DNA from 2 places in the Sporosarcina sp. FSL K6-1540 genome. Region 1 is predicted to be linked to the other one. Evidence: a T-box and tRNA genes for the amino acid it is inferred to sense, from the RefSeq annotation. Region 1 holds a T-box; the other holds one or more tRNA genes.
What was found. A T-box is a leader RNA that pairs with one kind of tRNA and senses whether it is charged. The one in region 1 lies ahead of MKY15_RS16100 (valine--tRNA ligase), so its partner is inferred to be a tRNA-Val.
Positions count from the first base shown of each region.

Region 2: it encodes a tRNA-Val, which carries the amino acid that the T-box ahead of MKY15_RS16100 (valine--tRNA ligase) is inferred to sense. The anticodon was not compared.

Region 1 is NZ_CP152018.1:3,406,794-3,417,297, reverse strand. Features, by position in the region: gene MKY15_RS16115 (PilX N-terminal domain-containing pilus assembly protein) at 1-473, opposite strand, end outside; gene MKY15_RS16110 (prepilin-type N-terminal cleavage/methylation domain-containing protein) at 460-924, opposite strand; gene MKY15_RS16105 (hypothetical protein) at 927-1,370, opposite strand; gene MKY15_RS16100 (valine--tRNA ligase) at 1,694-4,342, opposite strand; T-box leader at 4,388-4,637, opposite strand; gene MKY15_RS16095 (hypothetical protein) at 4,864-5,448, opposite strand; gene hemL (glutamate-1-semialdehyde 2,1-aminomutase) at 6,366-7,604, opposite strand; gene hemB (porphobilinogen synthase) at 7,659-8,639, opposite strand; gene MKY15_RS16080 (uroporphyrinogen-III synthase) at 8,642-9,400, opposite strand; gene hemC (hydroxymethylbilane synthase) at 9,393-10,322, opposite strand; gene ccsA (cytochrome c biogenesis protein CcsA) at 10,479-10,504, opposite strand, start outside.
Region 2 is NZ_CP152018.1:2,390,288-2,400,791, reverse strand. Features, by position in the region: gene MKY15_RS11240 (NCS2 family permease) at 1-1,283, shown strand, start outside; gene MKY15_RS11235 (hypothetical protein) at 1,332-1,625, opposite strand; gene trmL (tRNA (uridine(34)/cytosine(34)/5-carboxymethylaminomethyluridine(34)-2'-O)-methyltransferase TrmL) at 1,951-2,424, opposite strand; gene queG (tRNA epoxyqueuosine(34) reductase QueG) at 2,542-3,681, opposite strand; gene MKY15_RS11220 (phenylalanine--tRNA ligase beta subunit-related protein) at 3,750-4,430, shown strand; gene MKY15_RS11215 (hypothetical protein) at 4,460-4,975, shown strand; gene MKY15_RS11210 (SRPBCC family protein) at 5,309-5,761, opposite strand; tRNA gene MKY15_RS11205 (tRNA-Leu) at 5,940-6,020, opposite strand; tRNA gene MKY15_RS11200 (tRNA-Cys) at 6,062-6,135, opposite strand; tRNA gene MKY15_RS11195 (tRNA-Gly) at 6,144-6,218, opposite strand; tRNA gene MKY15_RS11190 (tRNA-Gln) at 6,223-6,294, opposite strand; tRNA gene MKY15_RS11185 (tRNA-His) at 6,305-6,380, opposite strand; tRNA gene MKY15_RS11180 (tRNA-His) at 6,415-6,490, opposite strand; tRNA gene MKY15_RS11175 (tRNA-His) at 6,527-6,602, opposite strand; tRNA gene MKY15_RS11170 (tRNA-Trp) at 6,630-6,703, opposite strand; tRNA gene MKY15_RS11165 (tRNA-Tyr) at 6,709-6,793, opposite strand; tRNA gene MKY15_RS11160 (tRNA-Thr) at 6,807-6,882, opposite strand; tRNA gene MKY15_RS11155 (tRNA-Phe) at 6,896-6,971, opposite strand; tRNA gene MKY15_RS11150 (tRNA-Asp) at 7,031-7,106, opposite strand; tRNA gene MKY15_RS11145 (tRNA-Met) at 7,110-7,184, opposite strand; tRNA gene MKY15_RS11140 (tRNA-Met) at 7,266-7,340, opposite strand; tRNA gene MKY15_RS11135 (tRNA-Val) at 7,409-7,484, opposite strand; tRNA gene MKY15_RS11130 (tRNA-Glu) at 7,650-7,724, opposite strand; tRNA gene MKY15_RS11125 (tRNA-Ser) at 7,748-7,839, opposite strand; tRNA gene MKY15_RS11120 (tRNA-Asn) at 7,844-7,918, opposite strand; rRNA gene rrf (5S ribosomal RNA) at 7,963-8,078, opposite strand; rRNA gene MKY15_RS11110 (23S ribosomal RNA) at 8,225-10,504, opposite strand, start outside.

The DNA of each region.
Region 1 (10,504 bases):
GACCAATTTATTGATATGATAGCTTTAACTTTTCTTGTACTGTTTCCAATTATCCCCACTGAAGCAACTTTATATTCTCTTGGATTACCTGTATTTAATTCTTCTACATCTATCCGTGCATTAGTTTCTTTCCCATGGATATTTTCAAAAGTAGCTGAGGAAGGCTTGGATACAGCTATAATTCTCGCATTAAGCGCATTAAAAAACTCTGCTTCAGTTTTTGTAATATTATAGACTTCAGTTATAGTTTCTTCTATTTCCGCCATTTCCACCGTCAAACCTGCCTCGGCAATATAAAAAACTGACTGATCATCCCGCTCCCCCTCGGATAATTTCACAAAATTCGACGTTATCATTAGAACGCTTACTCCAAGAACGGATAATACAACAAGCACCATTAATACAGCAACAAGAGTAAATCCGAGTTCGTTTTTATTAATAGGTTCATTTTTTTGCCAATTACTTAATCTCAACGATTACACCTTCTCTTAAGTAAATTTCCGTTTCAATAGACTCATTTTTCCCATTTTGCTCTAAACTATTAATTTTTATCTTAAGTTTACGCTTATTATCATCAGCTGGAATGATCATAAATTCCGAGATTCCTAAAACAAAAGGGCTTGTGTTTTTCAAAATTGCATCATTTCGCAATTCAAATACAGTTTCGTTTGTATCATTTAACGTTAACGTTAATATATTATCTTTCAACATCACTTTTTCTGCTTTCCGAATCTCCTTCGTAATCACCTTCGCTGCATAAGTAACATCAAATAAATGCCTTGATTTTTCTGATTGGCTTTTATATTGTTTCTGTCCAAATAAATGAACATTTGAAATTAATAACATAATAATCGAGCCAATTATTATAACTGCAAGGATCTCAATTAAGGTAAGTCCTCTTTCATTATTTAAATACTTTTTCATATTTAATCAGCCCTCCAAACTACTACATTTTCCATCTGGGCTTGAAGGTTATCATCAGGTATACCACGCACTTCTACTAATACACGATCCATGTTACCTTTTTTATTTTGTAATTTAATTTTTATTAAAATACCAGAATTGTATTCTTTTCCAAATACAATCCAACCATTTTCAACTAATCCATTTGTATAACCTAAACCTTTAATAGTCGCTTCTTTTGCACCATTTTTAGTAGTTGTACTTAGCGCATACATATTTTCCATCTCAGTCTGTGCAATATAAGTCGCATCAATAATATGCTCAGATGCCTTATTTACCTTAGCTGACTGTATAAACATCATTAAGAAGGTTGTTAGTAAGAGGGTTAAAATAACGAAAGAGGCAAGCACTTCAACAAGTGATAGCCCATTTTCCCCCAAAGCCTTTTTAAGTTTAAACTTCTCCATGTCTACCATCCTTTTCATTCGTGCTATTTATATTGAACATATGGATACTTGTAAAAATTGAGCGAAGGCGCTTAACAGATGTAGCCGAAGCGTATTCTAAAGAAATATTTACTTCGCCTTATATAGTTACTAATCCCTATTTTTATACTATATTATTAAACCTTCATAGACTGATATAAATCTATATTACCATATTCTATAATTCATAATCAAAACTGAATTAACAATAATTCAAGTTACTAGCCTCTTAGCAACTTGATGAACAATTTATCAAATGAAAAGACCTCGTCGCATATTCGCGACAAGGTCTCTTCGTTTTAAAATCAGATTTCCTTCAATTCCTGCATACGACGCTCTACTGCCGCGTATTTTTCTAGATAGTCACTTTCTTTAGCTCGCTCTTCAGCAACTACTGCTTCAGGAGCTTTTGACATGAAGCGTTCGTTGGAAAGTTTGCCTTGAACGCGTTTTACTTCGCCTTGCCATTTCGCAAGTTCTTTTGTCAGACGTGCGAGCTCTTCGTCAATGTTCAAAAGACCTTCAAGTGGTAAGAACAGTTCTGCTCCTGTAACGACAGCTGACATCGATTTGCCTGGTGCTGTGATGTTGTTGCCTAGCGTTAATGTCTCAGGGTTACAGAATCGTTCGATGTAGCTGCGATTTGCTTCCAACACGGCTACAGTTGCATCGTCTTTAGCTGAAATAAAGAGTGGTACTTTTTTGCTTAATGGTGTATTTACTTCTGCACGGATATTACGTACTGCGCGGATGATATCCATCAGCAGTTTCATATCTGTTGCACGCGTTTTATCAGTAAGATCAGGATCTGCAACCGGCCATGCAGCGATTGTGATTGACTCGCCTTCATGCGGTAGGTTCTGCCAGATTTCTTCTGTAATAAACGGCATGAATGGGTGTAATAGACGCATTGTATTATCAAGTACGTATGCCAGTACTGAGCGTGTCATTTTCTTCGCTGTTTCATCTTCACCGTATAATGGCAGTTTCGCCATTTCGATGTACCAGTCACAGAAATCATCCCAGATGAAGTTATAAAGTGCACGGCCGACTTCACCGAACTCATAACGATCTGCAAGTTTCGTCACTTGGTCGATTGTTTCATTCAACCTTGTCAGAATCCATGCATCTGCAACGGATTTTTCACCAGTCAAATCTATTTCTTCGTAAGTCATGCCATCCATGTTCATAAGTGCGAAACGGGATGCATTCCAGATTTTATTGGCAAAGTTCCAGATGGCTTCAACTTTTTCAGTTGAGTAGCGAAGGTCCTGCCCTGGCGATGAACCGGTTGACAAGAAGTAGCGCAGTGCATCCGCTCCGTATTTTTCAATAACATCCATTGGGTCGACGCCGTTACCAAGTGATTTAGACATTTTACGACCATCTTCTGCACGTACGAGTCCGTGAATTAAGACGTCTTTAAATGGACGCTGTTCTGTAAATTCGATGCCTTGGAAGATCATCCGTGATACCCAGAAGAAAATGATGTCATAGCCCGTTACGAGTGCATCTGTTGGGTAATAACGTTTAAATTCTTCATTGTCGAGATCCGGCCAGCCCATTGTTGAGAACGGCCAAAGCGCAGATGAGAACCATGTATCAAGAACGTCATTGTCCTGGCTCCAGTTTTCACTGTCAGCAGGCGCTTCATGACCGACATGTATTTCGCCCGTTTCGTTGTGGTACCAAGCTGGGATGCGGTGGCCCCACCAAAGTTGACGCGAGATACACCAGTCATGGACATTTTCCATCCATGTTAAATACGTTTTTTCGAAACGGTCCGGGACAAAGTTTACTTTGTCTTCTGCTTCTTGTAATTTAATCGCTTCATTAGCAAGTGGCTGCATTTTAACGAACCATTGTGTTGATAAATACGGTTCAACGACAGCACCACTGCGTTCAGAGTGACCGACAGAATGATTATGTTCTTCAATGTTGAATAGAACAGCCATCTCCTGCAAGTCTTTAACGATTTCTTTACGGCATTCGAAGCGATCCATTCCTTCGTATTTACCAGCAAGCTTATTCATTGAACCGTCTTCATTCATCACAAGAACACGTGGAAGATTGTGACGGTTACCGATTTCAAAGTCATTCGGGTCATGTGCAGGTGTAATTTTCACGGCACCACTTCCAAATTCCATGTCGACATAATCGTCTGCAATAATCGGGATTTCACGGCCGACAATCGGTAATTTAACCGTTTTGCCGATTAAATGCTTGTAGCGCTCATCTTCAGGATGGACTGCAACCGCAGTGTCCCCAAGCATTGTTTCAGGTCGAGTTGTCGCAATTTCGATACTGCCCGTTCCGTCTGCTAGTGGGTAACGCATATGATAGAAAGCACCCTGTATGTCTTTATGGATAACTTCGATATCGGATATAGCTGTTTTCGTTGCCGGATCCCAGTTGATAATATATTCGCCACGGTAGATAAGCCCTTTGTTGTAGAGTTTAACGAAAACTTCCTGTACTGCTTTCGAAAGTCCTTCATCCAGGGTAAATCGTTCACGTGTATAATCAAGACCCAAACCAAGTTTCGCCCATTGCGCACGAATATGTCCTGCGTACTCGTCTTTCCATTTCCATGTTTCTTCAACGAATTTTTCGCGGCCTAAATCATAACGTGTCGTTCCTTCTTCACGAAGTTTTGCTTCAACACGAGCCTGTGTCGCGATTCCCGCATGATCCATTCCTGGAAGCCATAGTGCATCATAGCCTTGCATACGTTTCATACGCGTCATGATGTCTTGTAAGGTTGTATCCCATGCATGGCCTAGGTGAAGTTTACCTGTGACGTTCGGCGGTGGAATAACAATTGTATAGGGCGTTTTATCGCTTTCTGGTTGCGCTTCAAAGTACTTCCCTTTCAGCCACCATTCGTAACGACCTGCTTCAATTGTCTGTGGATCATATTTCGTCGGCATCGACGTGTTGTTTTCAGTTGACATGTTATTTCCTCCTTTATTTTTGGGTACAAAAAAACTCCTATCGCCTTAAAGGACGAAGGAGCTGTTCGCGGTACCACCTTTATTCGTGCACACAAAAGAGCTGTGCACCTCAAACTTCGATAACGGCTTCAAACCGGCTTCCGCTACTACGCTCAAAAATGTTTTTCTTTTTGAACACACTTTCACGGAAACTGCTCATGGGTTACATTCGGTAAATAATCGACAGGTCCTTTCAGCACTCGAACCCTCTCTTTAGTCTAATCCATTCACGTACTATCCCAATCATCGCATCCATATGCAATTGCAATAATTGTAACGGAATAACCGGTTGCTCGTCAAGTATATAACGAAAGGATTGTGTTATGCGTAGAGGATATAACCCTTACCTACTTCCTCCTTGGCTTCGAAGATGTCGATTTTACTGTAAAGGAATCATTATCCCTATTTGCCTTTTTCAGTTGGTACGATTATTGATCATACCGACGACAGGCGACTTTCTATTGTTCTGTTTCCTGTGTGGTTTAGCTTTCGTTCTTTACAAAAACATCATTTGAACGGTAGGCTGTCGTCGATATGCCATCCGTAAGCTCCGCAATGAACGACAGCACTTCGTCCATCTCGTCTAACGGAGTGCTGTCAATTGCTGCTACAATCGGCGCTGCAACCGCGACCGCTACTTGCACTTCCTCAGACTCTTCCACTATTGCAACCGCTTCTGTGTACGTACATTCTACATTCCAGACAACTCCATAAGTACCTTGTCCGTCTGATTTACCTGTTGCTTGCGTTGTTACAATCTCCAATGGGCTCTCTGCTACTGAAGGCAAGTCAATATTAAGCGGTACCGCGTATTCAAAATAACCGTCTTTGCCATCCACTTCGACATCGTCAATGAGGATAAATGAATCGTCCCATTCCTCCGCCCTTAGCCCTTCACCGAATTCGACATTCGCCGCAATATGATAAATGCCTGTCAACCGGACTGAGTCTTCTGTACGCTCTTCAGTATACCTTGGCGTCACTGTGACTGACTGTACACCAGTCGGTACACCAGCATGTTCTGGGAAATAGAAACTTTCCTCCATTGACCACTGTTTTTTCTCCATACCTGTTCCCTCCTTCTATTCCTTCACAAACAATTGTATGCGCGGCATGGTTACAATAGAAGATTAAATAGATCGAACGCAAATATCCTCCGACCAGTAAACTAGTCGGAGGATATTGTCTTTATTATTAAAAAAAACCACTTCTGTTGATTAACCATTTTCTTGCATAAAGAACAGGTAAGAAAGGCTTGAAAAACCCCATTTTCACTGAATCATTTCCGGTCCGCTTTTGACGAACTATTCATGACAACTTTACCGAGGAGCAAGTGTGGCTAGAAATGACTTCGTCATTCCTAGCCACACCCTTTTCAGTAATCCTGTTACGAATAGTTGCCTGTCGCGTTCCTACAACGTTCAAGTGAAAAATACAGCTACTTTAGAAAAAAGAATAGATGACTTTTTATATAGGTTATAAGTGCCCGAAGATACAATTTCGGGCACTCTAGCACTTTGTACAATGTGTTCCTTGCTTACTATTAGTAAAGAGTATGCACCTTATCATGCGATGGACTATAAGAAAGTGACTCTTCCTTAACTAAAAAAGACAAGTCTATGGAGAAGGCTTCAGTCGCCAAAATTGTATTTTTGGCGGCTACTATCCAGATAAGAAGCCCCGCTATTCTTTCGTCCCGAAAAGTTTTAGCACTTCGTGTACTTATGCATTTGGATAGCGATAGATGAATAAGCACCATACGATTATCGGAAAAAATGTGCAGGAATGCGACGGAGTCGCATTCCTACACATCAAGACATTTCGGTAATCGTATAGAGGTCGTTCAATCTAAAGCAATCCAGAGGTAACTGTACACGAAGGGCATAGTGTTTGATTCAGTTATTTACTGGTTGTTTTTGGTTAATCAACACATGTGAAAACAAACACAACTATCGAATTCGCATTTGAATTGACTAAGCTTTTTTTACGCACGAAGTTTAGCAAACACCGTATGGAACGCTTCAATTGTCTTCTCAATATGCGCTTCTGTATGCGCAGTTGATAGGAACATGCCTTCAAACTGAGATGGTGGAAGGAATATACCCTCTTCAGCCATTAAGCGATAGTAATCAGCAAATAATTCAAGGTCAGCCGTTTTCGCTTTGTCGTAATTCGACACTTTTTCGTTGGTGAAGAAAAAGCCGATCATCGAGCCTGCACGGTTTACCGTGTGCGGGATATCAAACTTTTCAGCCGCCGAACGGAAACCGGCTTCTAGCTGATCACCAAGTTTAATGAAGTGTTCATAAGATGCAGGCGTTAGTTTTTTCAACGTTTCAATACCTGCAGTCATCGCCAGTGGATTACCTGATAAAGTTCCTGCCTGATAAATCGTTCCTGCAGGAGCCATGTTTTCCATAATTTCACGTTTCCCTCCATATGCACCAACTGGAAGGCCGCCGCCAATTACTTTTCCGAGACATGTAATATCCGGCGTCACACCGTAATAACCTTGTGCGCAATTATAGCCAACACGGAAGCCCGTCATTACTTCATCAAAAATAAGAAGCGTGCCGTTTTTCTCTGTCAACTCACGCAATCCTTCAAGGAAACCTGGTTCAGGTGGGACAACACCCATATTACCCGCGACAGGCTCAACAATAATTGCCGCTAAGTCGTCACCAAATTCTTGAATTGCGACTTTAATGCTTTCTAAATCGTTATAAGGAACAGTGATTGTGTTTTTCGCAACCGATTCAGGCACACCTGGGCTATCTGGTAGGCCAAGTGTCGCAACGCCAGAACCCGCTTTAATGAGCAGTGAGTCAGCGTGACCGTGGTAACAGCCTTCAAATTTCAAAATCTTATTGCGACCAGTATATCCGCGCGCCAAACGTAGTGCGCTCATCGTTGCTTCCGTACCGGATGACACCATACGAATCATTTCAATTGAAGGAACGCGTTCAATAACAAGTTTCGCAAGTTCATTTTCCGCTAACGTTGGTGCACCAAAGCTTGCTCCAGTTTCTGCAACGCGCTTAATGCCTTCAACTACGTCTTGATCAGAATGACCGAGAATAAGCGGACCCCAAGATAGTACATAATCGATATATTCATTGCCATCGATGTCTGTAAGAATAGCGCCTTTTCCGCTCTTCATGAAAATCGGGTCCATATTGACAGATTTGAATGCACGAACAGGAGAGTTAACTCCTCCTGGCATAAGATTTACCGCTTCAGCAAATGCTTGTTTCGACTTTTCATAATTTCTACCCAATTATTTCTCCTCCAGCCAGCGTGCCGCATCTTTCGCATGGTACGTCATAACGAGATCCGCACCCGCACGCTTCATACTTGTCAACGTTTCAAGAACGATTGCTTTTTCATCAATCCAACCATTTTGCGCTGCTGCTTTAACCATTGCATACTCGCCGCTCACATTGTATGCAACTACTGGCAATGTAAAATTGTCTTTGACATCACGCATGATATCGAGATACGAAAGCGCCGGTTTAACGATTAGGAAGTCAGCACCTTCTGCAACATCTGATTCCGCTTCACGCATTGCTTCTATGCGGTTTGCTGGATCCATCTGATACGTTTTGCGATCGCCTGATTGAGGAGTAGATTCCGCAGCGTCACGGAATGGTCCGTAATAAGCGGATGCATATTTCACTGCATATGACATAATCGGGATATGCTCAAAACCAGTTGCGTCTAACCCTTGGCGAATAGCTGCTACAAAACCGTCCATCATATTCGACGGCGCAATGATGTCCGCGCCTGCCTTCGCCTGGCTTACTGCAGTACGCGTCAACAGTTCCAATGATGGGTCGTTTAATACGTTACCGTCTTCTAGAACACCGCAATGTCCGTGATCTGTATATTGGCACAGGCAAGTATCCGCAATGACGACAAGTTCAGGATAACGTTCTTTCGCTAAACGAGTGGCTTTTTGGACAATCCCTTGATCAGAATAAGCTTCCGACCCCAATTCGTCCTTAGTTGCCGGAAGACCAAATAAAATAATTGATGGAATTCCAAGTGACACAACTTCATCGAGTTCAATTGTAAAATGGTCGAGTGATTTCTGGAACACACCCGGCATAGAAGCGATTGGATTATTGATGTCTTCCCCATCTATAACAAAAATCGGATAGATGAAGTCCTCTTTCCTCAGAACAGTTTCTCTCACCATAGAACGCAATGTAGTTGATGTGCGCAAACGTCTGTTGCGTCTGAATTGTAAAGTATCCAAAATTACCCTTCCTTTCGCCCCGCCAATTTCTCGACGAGATCCATAAGTGTGTATGTATCGGGTCTAACATGAACGACCGCACCAACTTCTAGCAATGCTTTTTCCGTCACATGTCCGATAGCCCCGATTGTAAAGCCGTTCCAACCTGTCCGCGGAGCCACTTCTTCAGCAAAAACTTCAACCGCCGAAGGACTTGCGAATAAAACGCTCAAATGCTGTTGTTGTTGCAATAAATCTACTAGTGAATCGATGGAATCATTTGCACGCTCTGTCGCATAAACTGTCCATTCATCCACTTCAAAAGGAATTTCCTCTTTGATGGTGACGCCTGCAATTGATCCGCGTAGAAAAAGAATACGTCGAATATCTGTTTCAGCAGGATTAAATTCCTTTACGAATGTATCTGCACTGAACACGGTTGGGATGAAATCGACTGTAAAACCAATTTTTTCAAGCGCTTCTGCAGTTCGAGTGCCTACGGCTGCTATTTTCGCTGGAATTGATTCCGAAGAAACACCATGACGATTGAGTTTTGCACCAAACGCCGCAACCGCACTTTGACTTGTGAATATTAACCAATCATACATCGGACAAGCGGTCAAACGAAGTTCATCTGTCTGTTCCACTAACTCCGCCACTTGGATAAGCGGCAATGAAACAGGCGTCCCTCCGTAGCGCTTTACCAATTCAAAGACATCTTTAGACTTCGGAGTCCCTGTAAAGATGACCGTTTCAGCTAACAGCGGTTGACGATCACGCATCCATATCCGCCTTCACTTTCTCAATCACTTCTGAAGCCCCTTCGGCACGCAATATTTTTGCAACTTCCATACCCGCTTCAACGGGATCCGTGCTTGAGAAAGTCTTTTTAAACACTTGTGTTGCGTCTGGAGAAGCAATATAGCCCGTCAATTCGACTTCGCTACCGTTATATTGCGCAAATCCGGCAATCGGAACTTGGCACGAACCATCCATTTCAGTTAGGAAAGTACGCTCTGCTTCAACTTCTTTCCATGTTTTTTCATCCGTTAATTTCGCAAGTTCTGCAAGTAACTCTTTATCATCAAAACGGCATTCAATTGCTAGTGCCCCTTGTCCTACTGCTGGAATACAATCTTCAACGGACATATATTCCGTAGTCACATCCGCGCTCCAGCCCATTCGCTTCATGCCGGCAGCCGCAAGAAGAATCGCATCGTATTCACCGTCAACCATTTTTTTCAGACGTGTATCGATATTGCCACGAATCCATTGGATGTCAAGATCGGGACGCAGAAGCAGTAATTGTGAACTACGACGTAAACTAGACGTTCCAACTTTAGCACCTACTGGTAAGTCCATGAATTTCACATGACCATTCGAAATGAATGCATCGCGCGCATCTTCACGCGGAGGAATACAACCGATAACAAGTCCTTCTGGAAGAACAGCTGGCATGTCTTTCATGCTATGTACTGCGAAATCGATTTCTTTATCAAATAATGCCTGCTCAATCTCTTTCACGAAAAGCCCTTTACCGCCAACTTTCGATAGCATTACATCTAGGATTTGATCTCCTTTTGTAACGATTTCTTTCACTTCGAATTCAAATGGAGCACCGGCAGCTTTCATCTGGTCTATAAACCAGTTTGTTTGTGTCAATGCAAGTTTACTTCTTCTTGAACCTACGATTATTTTTCTCATATTAATTAATCCAACCTTTCTTAATCGAATACACCTTGGCGTATTTGTGTTCAGATTTTTTCGAGTTTGCTTGATAATAAATCCCCAAAAAATCTGTAGCATCCGCCAGAGGCTTTAACTTAATACAGCCGGGGTTTGAAACCAAGCTGTATTAAGTTATAACCAAAAATGGAACCCGGATA
Region 2 (10,504 bases), 1.0 Mb from region 1:
ATAATACCACTGTGAAAACGGAAGTATTGGCAGGTATGACAACTTTTTTGACAATGGCCTATATTGTCATCGTCAATCCGATTATTCTTGCTGACGCCGGCGTACCATTTGAGCAAGTATTCATTGCGACAATTATCGCTGCGGTTATCGGTACACTTTGGATGGCACTTTTCGCCAATTATCCAATTGCAATTGCACCAGGAATGGGATTGAATGCTTATTTTACATCGGTTGTTCTCGCATCTGATGGTCAACTCGACTACATGACTGCTTTTTCTGCAGTATTCATAGCTGGATTAATATTTGTTCTGTTGTCCTTGACTTCTTTCCGTGAAAAATTAATTGAATCAATTCCTGAGAGTCTAAAGCTCGGGATTACAGCTGGGATAGGGTTATTCATCGCCTTTATCGGCTTGCGTCTTTCTGGACTCGTCGCTCCACATGAGGCGAACCTTGTTAAGCTTGGCGACCTTACGTCTCCGCCCGTTCTACTCGCTTTGTTCGGCCTTCTCGTGACGGTTATTCTTATGACTTTGAATATCTATGGTTCGATTTTCATTGGAATGGTTCTAACCGGAATTGTCGCAGTCTTTACGGGTCAGCTCAAATTTGAAGGTGCCTTATGGAAAATGCCTCAATTGCCGGAAGGGATTCTTGTTTGGAATCCGATTACTGCATTCGGTGACGTCATTTCACATGGTTTGTATGGGGTGGTTTTTGCCTTTCTCATCGTTACCTTGTTCGATACCACCGGCACGATGATTGGCGTTGCAAAACAGGCTGGCCTTATGAAAGGCAATAAGCTGCCACGTGCACGTCATGCATTACTTGCAGATTCTGTTGCAACAACATTCGGATCAATGTTCGGTACGAGCCCAACAACGGCGTACATCGAATCTTCATCTGGTGTTGCAGTAGGTGGCCGGACAGGATTGACATCACTGACTGTCTCTATCCTCTTCCTTGTCGCGGCATTTTTCGGTCCACTCGTCAGTACATTGTCTGGTGTATCTGCAATCACAGCTCCTGCTTTGATTATCGTCGGAAGCTTGATGATTGGCGCAGTGAAAGATATTGATTGGGATTCATTCGATGAAGCATTCCCAGCATTCCTCGTTATTCTAACAATGCCACTCACATCGAGCATTGCGACAGGAATCGCTCTTGGTTTCATCACATACCCGCTATTGAAAGTTGTGAAAGGGAAAGGAAAACAAGTTCCTATCCTGTTATATATTTTCGCAGTACTGTTCACCTATCAGCTGCTCTATTTACCACATTAAAAAATACCCTTCCGTTAGTATTCGGAAGGGTATTTCTTACATATTGATTTAGCGTCTAGAAGTGATAGCTGACATTACGAGCGCTCCTGCAGTTAGTAGGTGCATGAACCAGCCAATGAACGGAATAGCACTCACTATGCTCGTGACGAGACCTAGGATGGGTGCTGCCTTACCCTGCATGTCCCGAATTGAAAGCAGTAACGTAATTGCATGTAAAACGAACATGACACCCAGCACTGAATATCCGGAGCTTATAACAAAAACTCCTCCAATGATTGGAATTGCAAGAAAACCTTCTGCAATTGCCGTGATCCATTTCATTCCTGTCGAGTAATTTTTCATACTATATTCTACCTCCATATTATTTAAGTCGTTATGTTATATACGGACAAGCCGACAAAAAGTTTCATTTTTCTTGGCTCTGTCACAATTTTTCCTGACGGTCGTTTCAATTCCATTTAAAATAGGGTATACTTAACGAAGCTACTAATGAATTTACAGGAGGTACCTATCATGACAGTAATTCTAATTATAGGTGTTTGCTTTGCATTCCTATCTGCAATTTTCACAGGCGGATACGATGATAAACCGGGCAAGGTTAAGATACCTGGCCTAAAAAAATAACAATAAGTAAAACGGGACATGCCTTCAGGCTGCCCCGTTTTTTTTATACCAATCCTGGATAAGATTGTTGCCTAAGTGCTTCATATATAAGTATCGCCGCCGTGTTCGATAAATTAAGCGACCGAATGTTGTCGTTCATCGGGATTCGTAGACACCGTTCTTTATTCTCCTCTAAAATTTCTTCAGGAAGTCCGCTCGTCTCTTTACCGAAGACGAAAAATATATCTGTTGCACCATCAGAATAATCGAATGCAGTATGAGTCCTTTCACCGTGTTTTGTCAAAAAGTAAAAAACAGCATCGGGATTCGCCGCGAATAGCTCACGAATTCCTTCATGATATGTAATGTCGACGTGCTCCCAGTAATCGAGCCCCGCACGTTTCAACATTTTGTCATCCGTCGAAAATCCAAGCGGTTTCACAAGATGAAGTTTCGCTCCTGTTCCTGCGCATGTCCTTGCAATATTCCCTGTGTTTGCAGGGATTTGTGGTTCAAATAACGCTACGTGTATGGCCATCTCAGTGATTCCTCCAATTAAACTTTTTCTTACTATAGATTTGTTGAAATATAGAACCCCATTGAATTTACTTCTGCTGCCTCTTGTAAGGAGCCTTCGTTTAGTTTATATAGGCATTCATTTCTTTAATATATAAGTATCCGCTGCCTTTTCTAATTCAGCACGCACTTCCGGATCTTCCTCTTTCGATAATGCTTCCTTAATCGCTACATATCCTTCTTCCAAACCAATTCGACCAAGTGCCCATGCAATCGTACCACGAATGACGGGCCTTGGATCGTTCTCTAACATACTGATCAATTCAGGTACCGCAGACTCCTCCTTAAAATGTGCGAGTGCAATAATTGCATTTCGCTGAATCGGATTTTTTCCGCGCCAAGATCCTGATACATGTCCAAATTTCTCTTTAAATTCTCGATTCGACAACCTGAGCACAGGCTGAAGAAGTGGCTTCGCCAGTTCAGGGTCCGGTTGGAATGCTTGCTGATGCAAATTATGCTTTCCTTTATTTTTCGGACATACCGTTTGACATGTATCACACCCGTATATCCGATTACCAAACTCCGCACGAAATTCTTCCGGGATTGGCTTTTTCGACTGTGTAAGGAAAGCAATGCAACGCTGCGCATTTAATTGACCACCCTGAATCAATGCACCAGTTGGACATACGTCAAGACAAAGTGTGCAATCCCCACATTCATCTTCCATTGGAACGTCCGGCGCAAAAGGGATATTGGTAATCATTTCACCCAGGTACACATACGAACCGAATTCCGGCGTAATTATTGAACAGTTTTTTGCCGACCAGCCAATCCCCGCCCGTTCTGCAACAGCGCGGTCTGCAAGCTCACCCGTATCTACCATCGAGCGAACCTTTGCTTTAGGTGCATGTTCTAGTATAAATTCCTCAAGCAGTCTCAGCTTTTCACGAAGGACTGTATGATAATCTGTTCCCCATGATGCACGGCAAAAAATACCCCGGCGCTCGCCTTTTTTTCCTCTCGGAGAATCTGCCATTTTGGATGGATAAGCTACAGCAATTGCAATAATGCTTTCTGCTTGATCAAGCAAAAGAGCAGGTTCTGTCCGTTTATCTAAATCCTTTTCTTCAAAACCCGACTGATAGCCTAGTTCTTGCTGCCGCTTCAAGCGGTTTTTCAACTCACGAAATGGTGCAGCTGTTGTAAAACCAATTTTGTCGATGCCGATTGACTCCGCATAGTCCCTCACTGACTGTTGCAACTGAACAGCATTCACACTGTATCGCCTCCACTATGCTACTATTGAATTAAACTATATAAAGGGTGAAGTCATTGATTATTGAAATGGATATGAAGCTTTTAGGTGCCGTACCCGGATTAAAATTGGGCATTAATCATTATACCAAAATTACAGTGTCAGAATCGCCTCAAATGCTAAAAGGAAAATTGCAATTATTCCAAGAGCAACTTTTCTTTGAGCTGGAGAACAAGTCCGTCCCCGAATTCCCTGGCATTAAAGAATGGCGTACTGTGTGGAAAGCACTTGGCGCAGACCCTAATCGATACCGTCATTCTACAGAAGCACTTATGCGCCGGATTAAGAAGCAAAACTACATCGATCCATTCCACAATGCTGTCGACTTGAATAACTTCTTTTCCTTGCAGCACGAAATTCCAGTAGGCATCTATGACCTCGAAAAAATTGTCGGCGATATAGTCGTTACTTCAGGGACAGAAGAGGATGGATATGATGGATTGAATGGTCGTTTTAATTCATTACAAAACATTCTACTGTTAAAAGATGATTATAGCCCATTCGGTAGCCCATATGTCGATTCTATACGCAGCGCTGTAACAGAAGATACGACAGACGCGTTACATATCTTCTTCCTACGCCCGTCCATGGATGCTACTGAAGCGTTTGAACTGACAACAGCATGTGGGAACATGTTTACTAGTCTTAGTGGTGGAGATGTTCGTTCATATGTTTTGCACGAGGGACAAACTTCCATTATAGTTGACTGACAATGTTTCTAAATGGGGGGAATGAACAAGTGAGCAACATAACACTCGCTGAAGCTGTAAAATTAAAAAGTGTTTTAACAAAACGAATTCATGAGCTTGAAGATGAAATGAGACGCGTAGCCTTTACGAATGTAGAAAAAGGCAACACCCCTGATCAAGGACCACGTAGCCTTAAAATCGTAGAAACAGAATTGGATGAAGTCCGTTTAGATAGTCGAGTGCTCGACCGTCTCATGTATCGTGCCAATATCGATAATGAAATCGAGTTCCAAGGGCAACAACTTGCGATTGTCGAAGCGATTGAACTTGCCATACAATTACGTGCAAAAGCCCGCTTTTACAAAGAACTCTCTATGGCAGAAAAAGAAGAGATTCAATACGGCTACTCTGAAGGTACGGTCGTATACCGTGTTGCTTTATTCGATCCTGAGGATTATCGGGTGAAATCATTGCAAGCAGAAAAGGATGCACATAAGTTATCTAATTCTATTAATGCAAAAAACTATTCGATTGTCTTGAAATTTGATGATACGAAGTACTTTTAATGCCCTTGGAAAGGTGAGACTCCTCTCCAGGGCATAGAGTAGGGATCAATCCAATTTAAATTGCAGGCAAACCAATAACCTGTCACCATTTACTTTGTGACCAATCCCCAATGACCAACCAAGGCAATTGCAATGGACAACCCAAACTAGTGTCATCGGATCCCCTCTATGAAAATCGCTCCTTACGCTTCGGCGGTAAGGAGCGATTTTGTTTACTACCCATTTTTGAACCGCTGTGTTTTCTCACCATCTATTAGTAACGTCCAGGTTCCACTCTCTAGAAAACTTGTGCCACCAAGTTTATCAAGTCGACTTTTCCTGATGAAATGCCTCTTACTCATTTTCTGCAATATGCTTCAGAGCTCTTGCTCGACTCACAATAAAGTTTCTCATATAGCTTTCCAAAAACAACTTATCCGCAATAACACCAATCACTCCACAGGGTGATCTATATTGAAATCTGTCAATCATCAGAGTGCCATTATCCTTCTCAATAAACTCATGAATATGGTGAAAAGATTGGAATGCTCCTTTCACCATTATGTCTTCAAACATATACGGTATATCCATCACCGTTACTTTGGCAGTTAGTCTTTGTCTTATACCGAAATGAACGGCCTCCCATGTAACAATATCCCCGGCCAGCAATAAACCTGTTGTCACCCCACCGACAGCCTTCTCTTTCGTCCCCTCTGTTGTACGGGTATGAATATCCACGTCTCGTGCAAGATCAAAGCAACGTTCTACCGAGGCTTGAATGAACTCCTGGTGTTCAATTAATGGCATAATGTTTCCCCTACTCTCTATTCTTTTATCTAAATATATATTGAAATAAAGAATTAAATTACATTGAATTCTTTAAAGTGCTAGGGGTAGCCAAAGCCCACGTTCGCTCAGTTAAGTCAACTTATATAGTAGAAATTAAACACAAAAAAACACAACCGAAGTTGTGTTTTTCATCTGATACCCGAGGCCGGACTTGAACCGGCACGCCTTACGGCATCGCATTTTGAGTGCGACGTGTCTGCCATTCCACCACTCGGGCATAACACTATTTAGTTTACGAACAACGATACATAAGAAAATTGGAGGCGGCAACCGGAATCGAACCGGTGGTAAGGGTGTTGCAGACCCATGCCTTACCGCTTGGCTATGCCGCCGTAGATGATGGAGCGGAAGACGGGATTCGAACCCGCGACCCCGACCTTGGCAAGGTCGTATTCTACCACTGAACTACTTCCGCGAAACTGGGGTAGCTGGATTCGAACCAACGAGTGACGGAGTCAAAGTCCGTTGCCTTACCGCTTGGCTATACCCCAAAAAGATAAATGGGGCGACTGAAGGGAATCGAACCCTCGAGTGTCGGAACCACAATCCGATGTGTTAACCACTTCACCACAATCGCCATGATATCTAGTTTGTTTTAATTGAATATAAAATGGGGCGACTGAAGGGAATCGAACCCTCGAATGTCGGAACCACAATCCGATGTGTTAACCACTTCACCACAATCGCCATGATATATAAGTTTGTTTTAATTGGATAGATAAATGGGGCGACTGAAGGGAATCGAACCCTCGAGTGTCGGAACCACAATCCGATGTGTTAACCACTTCACCACAATCGCCATAATATTAGATTATACTAAAAAAAATGGCAGGGGCAGTAGGAATCGAACCCACATCAAAGGTTTTGGAGACCTCTATTCTACCGTTAAACTATGCCCCTAAAACTGGTGGTGGGGGGCGGATTCGAACCGCCGAACCCGTAGGGAGCGGATTTACAGTCCGCCGCGTTTAGCCACTTCGCTACCCCACCATATAGGTGTAAATGGTGCCGGAGAAAGGACTTGAACCCTCAACCTACTGATTACAAGTCAGTTGCTCTACCAGTTGAGCTACTCCGGCACAAATATTAAAATGGTGGCTCAGGACGGAATCGAACCGCCGACACAAGGATTTTCAGTCCTTTGCTCTACCGACTGAGCTACTGAGCCACATATTTGGTTTACATTAAGATATTAGCTTATTCTAAACCTTATAAGAAAAATAAAAATGGCGGTCCCGACCGGGATCGAACCGGCGATCTCCTGCGTGACAGGCAGGCATGTTAACCGCTACACCACGGGACCATTTGGTTGCGGGGGCAGGATTTGAACCTGCGACCTTCGGGTTATGAGCCCGACGAGATACCACTTCTCCACCCCGCGACAACAATATAATGTATTCATTTGATAAAGAGCTAATCATTTACATGTCAGCTATATGATCTGCTGTATCATGATAAAATTTGGTTGCGGGGGCAGGATTTGAACCTGCGACCTTCGGGTTATGAGCCCGACGAGATACCACTTCTCCACCCCGCGACAATAGTATTTATATAATTAAATATATGTAAGTTTCTTTAAGCGGTGAATCTGCTTAAAAAACTTAATGGTGGAGGATGACGGGCTCGAACCGCCGACCCCCTGCTTGTAAGGCAGGTGCTCTCCCAGCTGAGCTAATCCTCCTGGGTAAAATTGCGATAAGCGGCGCATCTCTCTGTCAGCTTCATTCGCTCAGTCAGTCACGTACTAATGTACGCTCCTTCCTTCTCCCAATTTTAACGAGAGTGTGCTATGCTCGAATTACTGAATTAAAGTCTACGTGCTTAATGATGAATTTCTAAAAAATTATGGTGACCCCTACGGGATTCGAACCCGTGATACCGCCGTGAAAGGGCGGTGTCTTAACCGCTTGACCAAGGGGCCTTAATTTATCATTTATATGAATCTGGCGGAGAGCAAGGGATTTGAACCCTTGAAACAGCGTTAGCCGCTTACATGATTTCCAATCATGCTCCTTCGGCCACTCGGACAGCTCTCCTAAATGGCTCCGCAGGTAGGACTCGAACCTACGACCGATCGGTTAACAGCCGATTGCTCTACCACTGAGCTACTGCGGAATAATATTAAGAACATACATTAAGTATCTTCTTTTGGACTAACAGACCAGCGACGTCCTACTCTCACAGGGGGAAACCCCCAACTACCATCGGCGCTGAAGAGCTTAACTTCCGTGTTCGGTATGGGAACGGGTGTGACCTCTTCGCAATCGTCACTGAACTATTTTCCACAAGACAAGATTAATTATATCATACCTTGTTGTTACTTGCAAGCGTTTTTACAAAATAATTAATTTTGTTCGCTCAAAACTGAATAAAACAGACATTGTGCTACACAGAATCAGGGTAATCAAGCCCTTTTCAAAATTGGTTAAGTCCTCGATCGATTAGTATCCGTCAGCTCCACACGTCGCCGTGCTTCCACCCCAGACCTATCAACCTCATCTTCTTTGAGGGATCTTACTTACTTGCGTAATGGGAAATCTCATCTCGAGGGGGGCTTCATGCTTAGATGCTTTCAGCATTTATCCCGTCCATACATAGCTACCCAGCGATGCCTTTGGCAAGACAACTGGTACACCAGAGGTATGTCCATCCCGGTCCTCTCGTACTAAGGACAGCTCCTCTCAAATTTCCTGCGCCCGCGACGGATAGGGACCGAACTGTCTCACGACGTTCTGAACCCAGCTCGCGTACCGCTTTAATGGGCGAACAGCCCAACCCTTGGGACCGACTACAGCCCCAGGATGCGATGAGCCGACATCGAGGTGCCAAACCTCCCCGTCGATGTGGACTCTTGGGGGAGATAAGCCTGTTATCCCCGGGGTAGCTTTTATCCGTTGAGCGATGGCCCTTCCATGCGGAACCACCGGATCACTAAGCCCGTCTTTCGACCCTGCTCGACTTGTAGGTCTCGCAGTCAAGCTCCCTTATGCCTTTGCACTCTACGAATGATGTCCAACCATTCTGAGGGAACCTTTGGGCGCCTCCGTTACTCTTTAGGAGGCGACCGCCCCAGTCAAACTGCCCGCCTGACACTGTCTCCTGCCCCGATAAGGGGCATGGGTTAGAAGTCCAATACAGCCAGGGTAGTATCCCACCAACGCCTCATCCGAAGCTAGCGCTCCGGAATCCAAGGCTCCTACCTATCCTGTACAGGCTGCACCGGAATTCAATATCAGGTTACAGTAAAGCTCCACGGGGTCTTTCCGTCCTGTCGCGGGTAACCTGCATCTTCACAGGTATTATAATTTCACCGAGTCTCTCGTTGAGACAGTGCCCAGATCGTTACGCCTTTCGTGCGGGTCGGAACTTACCCGACAAGGAATTTCGCTACCTTAGGACCGTTATAGTTACGGCCGCCGTTTACTGGGGCTTCAATTCGAAGCTTCGCTTGCGCTGACCTCTCCTCTTAACCTTCCAGCACCGGGCAGGCGTCAGCCCCTATACTTCACCTTGCGGTTTTGCAGAGACCTGTGTTTTTGCTAAACAGTCGCCTGGGCCTATTCACTGCGGCTCTCTCGGGCTTTAACACCCTACCAGAGCACCCCTTCTCCCGAAGTTACGGGGTCATTTTGCCGAGTTCCTTAACGAGAGTTCTCTCGATCACCTTAGGATTCTCTCCTCGCCTACCTGTGTCGGTTTGCGGTACAGGCACCTCCCGCCTCGCTAGAGGCTTTTCTTGGCAGCGTGAAATCAGGGACTCAGGGATAAATCCCCTTGCTGTAACAGCTCAATGTTATAGGAACGGGATTTGCCTCATTCCACACCTCACTGCTTAGACGCGCATAACCAACAGCGCGCTCACCCTATCCTACTGCGTCACCCCATTGCTCAAACGGCGGGGAGGTGGTACAGGAATATCAACCTGTTGTCCATCGTCTACGCCTTTCGGCCTCAACTTAGGTCCTGACTAACCCTGAGCGGACGAGCCTTCCTCAGGAAACCTTGGGCATTCGGTGGAAGGGATTCTCACCCTTCTTTCGCTACTCATACCGGCATTCTCACTTCCAAGCGCTCCACCAGTCCTTACGGTCTAGCTTCGACGCCCTTGGAACGCTCTCCTACCACTGACATCTAAGATGTCAATCCACAGTTTCGGTGATTCGTTTAGCCCCGGTACATTTTCGGCGCAGCGCCACTCGACCAGTGAGCTATTACGCACTCTTTAAATGATGGCTGCTTCTAAGCCAACATCCTGGTTGTCTGGGCAACGCCACATCCTTTTCCACTTAACGAATACTTGGGGACCTTAACTGGTGGTCTGGGCTGTTTCCCTCTCGACTACGGATCTTATCACCCGCAGTCTGACTCCCAAACATAAATCATCGGCATTCGGAGTTTGTCTGAATTCGGTAACCCGGGATGGGCCCCTAGTCCAAACAGTGCTCTACCTCCGAGATTCTTAAGTTTGAGGCTAGCCCTAAAGCTATTTCGGAGAGAACCAGCTATCTCCAGGTTCGATTGGAATTTCACCGCTACCCACACCTCATCCCCGCACTTTTCAACGTACGTGGGTTCGGGCCTCCAGTAAGTGTTACCTTACCTTCACCCTGGACATGGGTAGATCACCTGGTTTCGGGTCTACGACCCCATACTCTATCGCCCTATTCAGACTCGCTTTCGCTGCGGCTCCGCATTCACTGC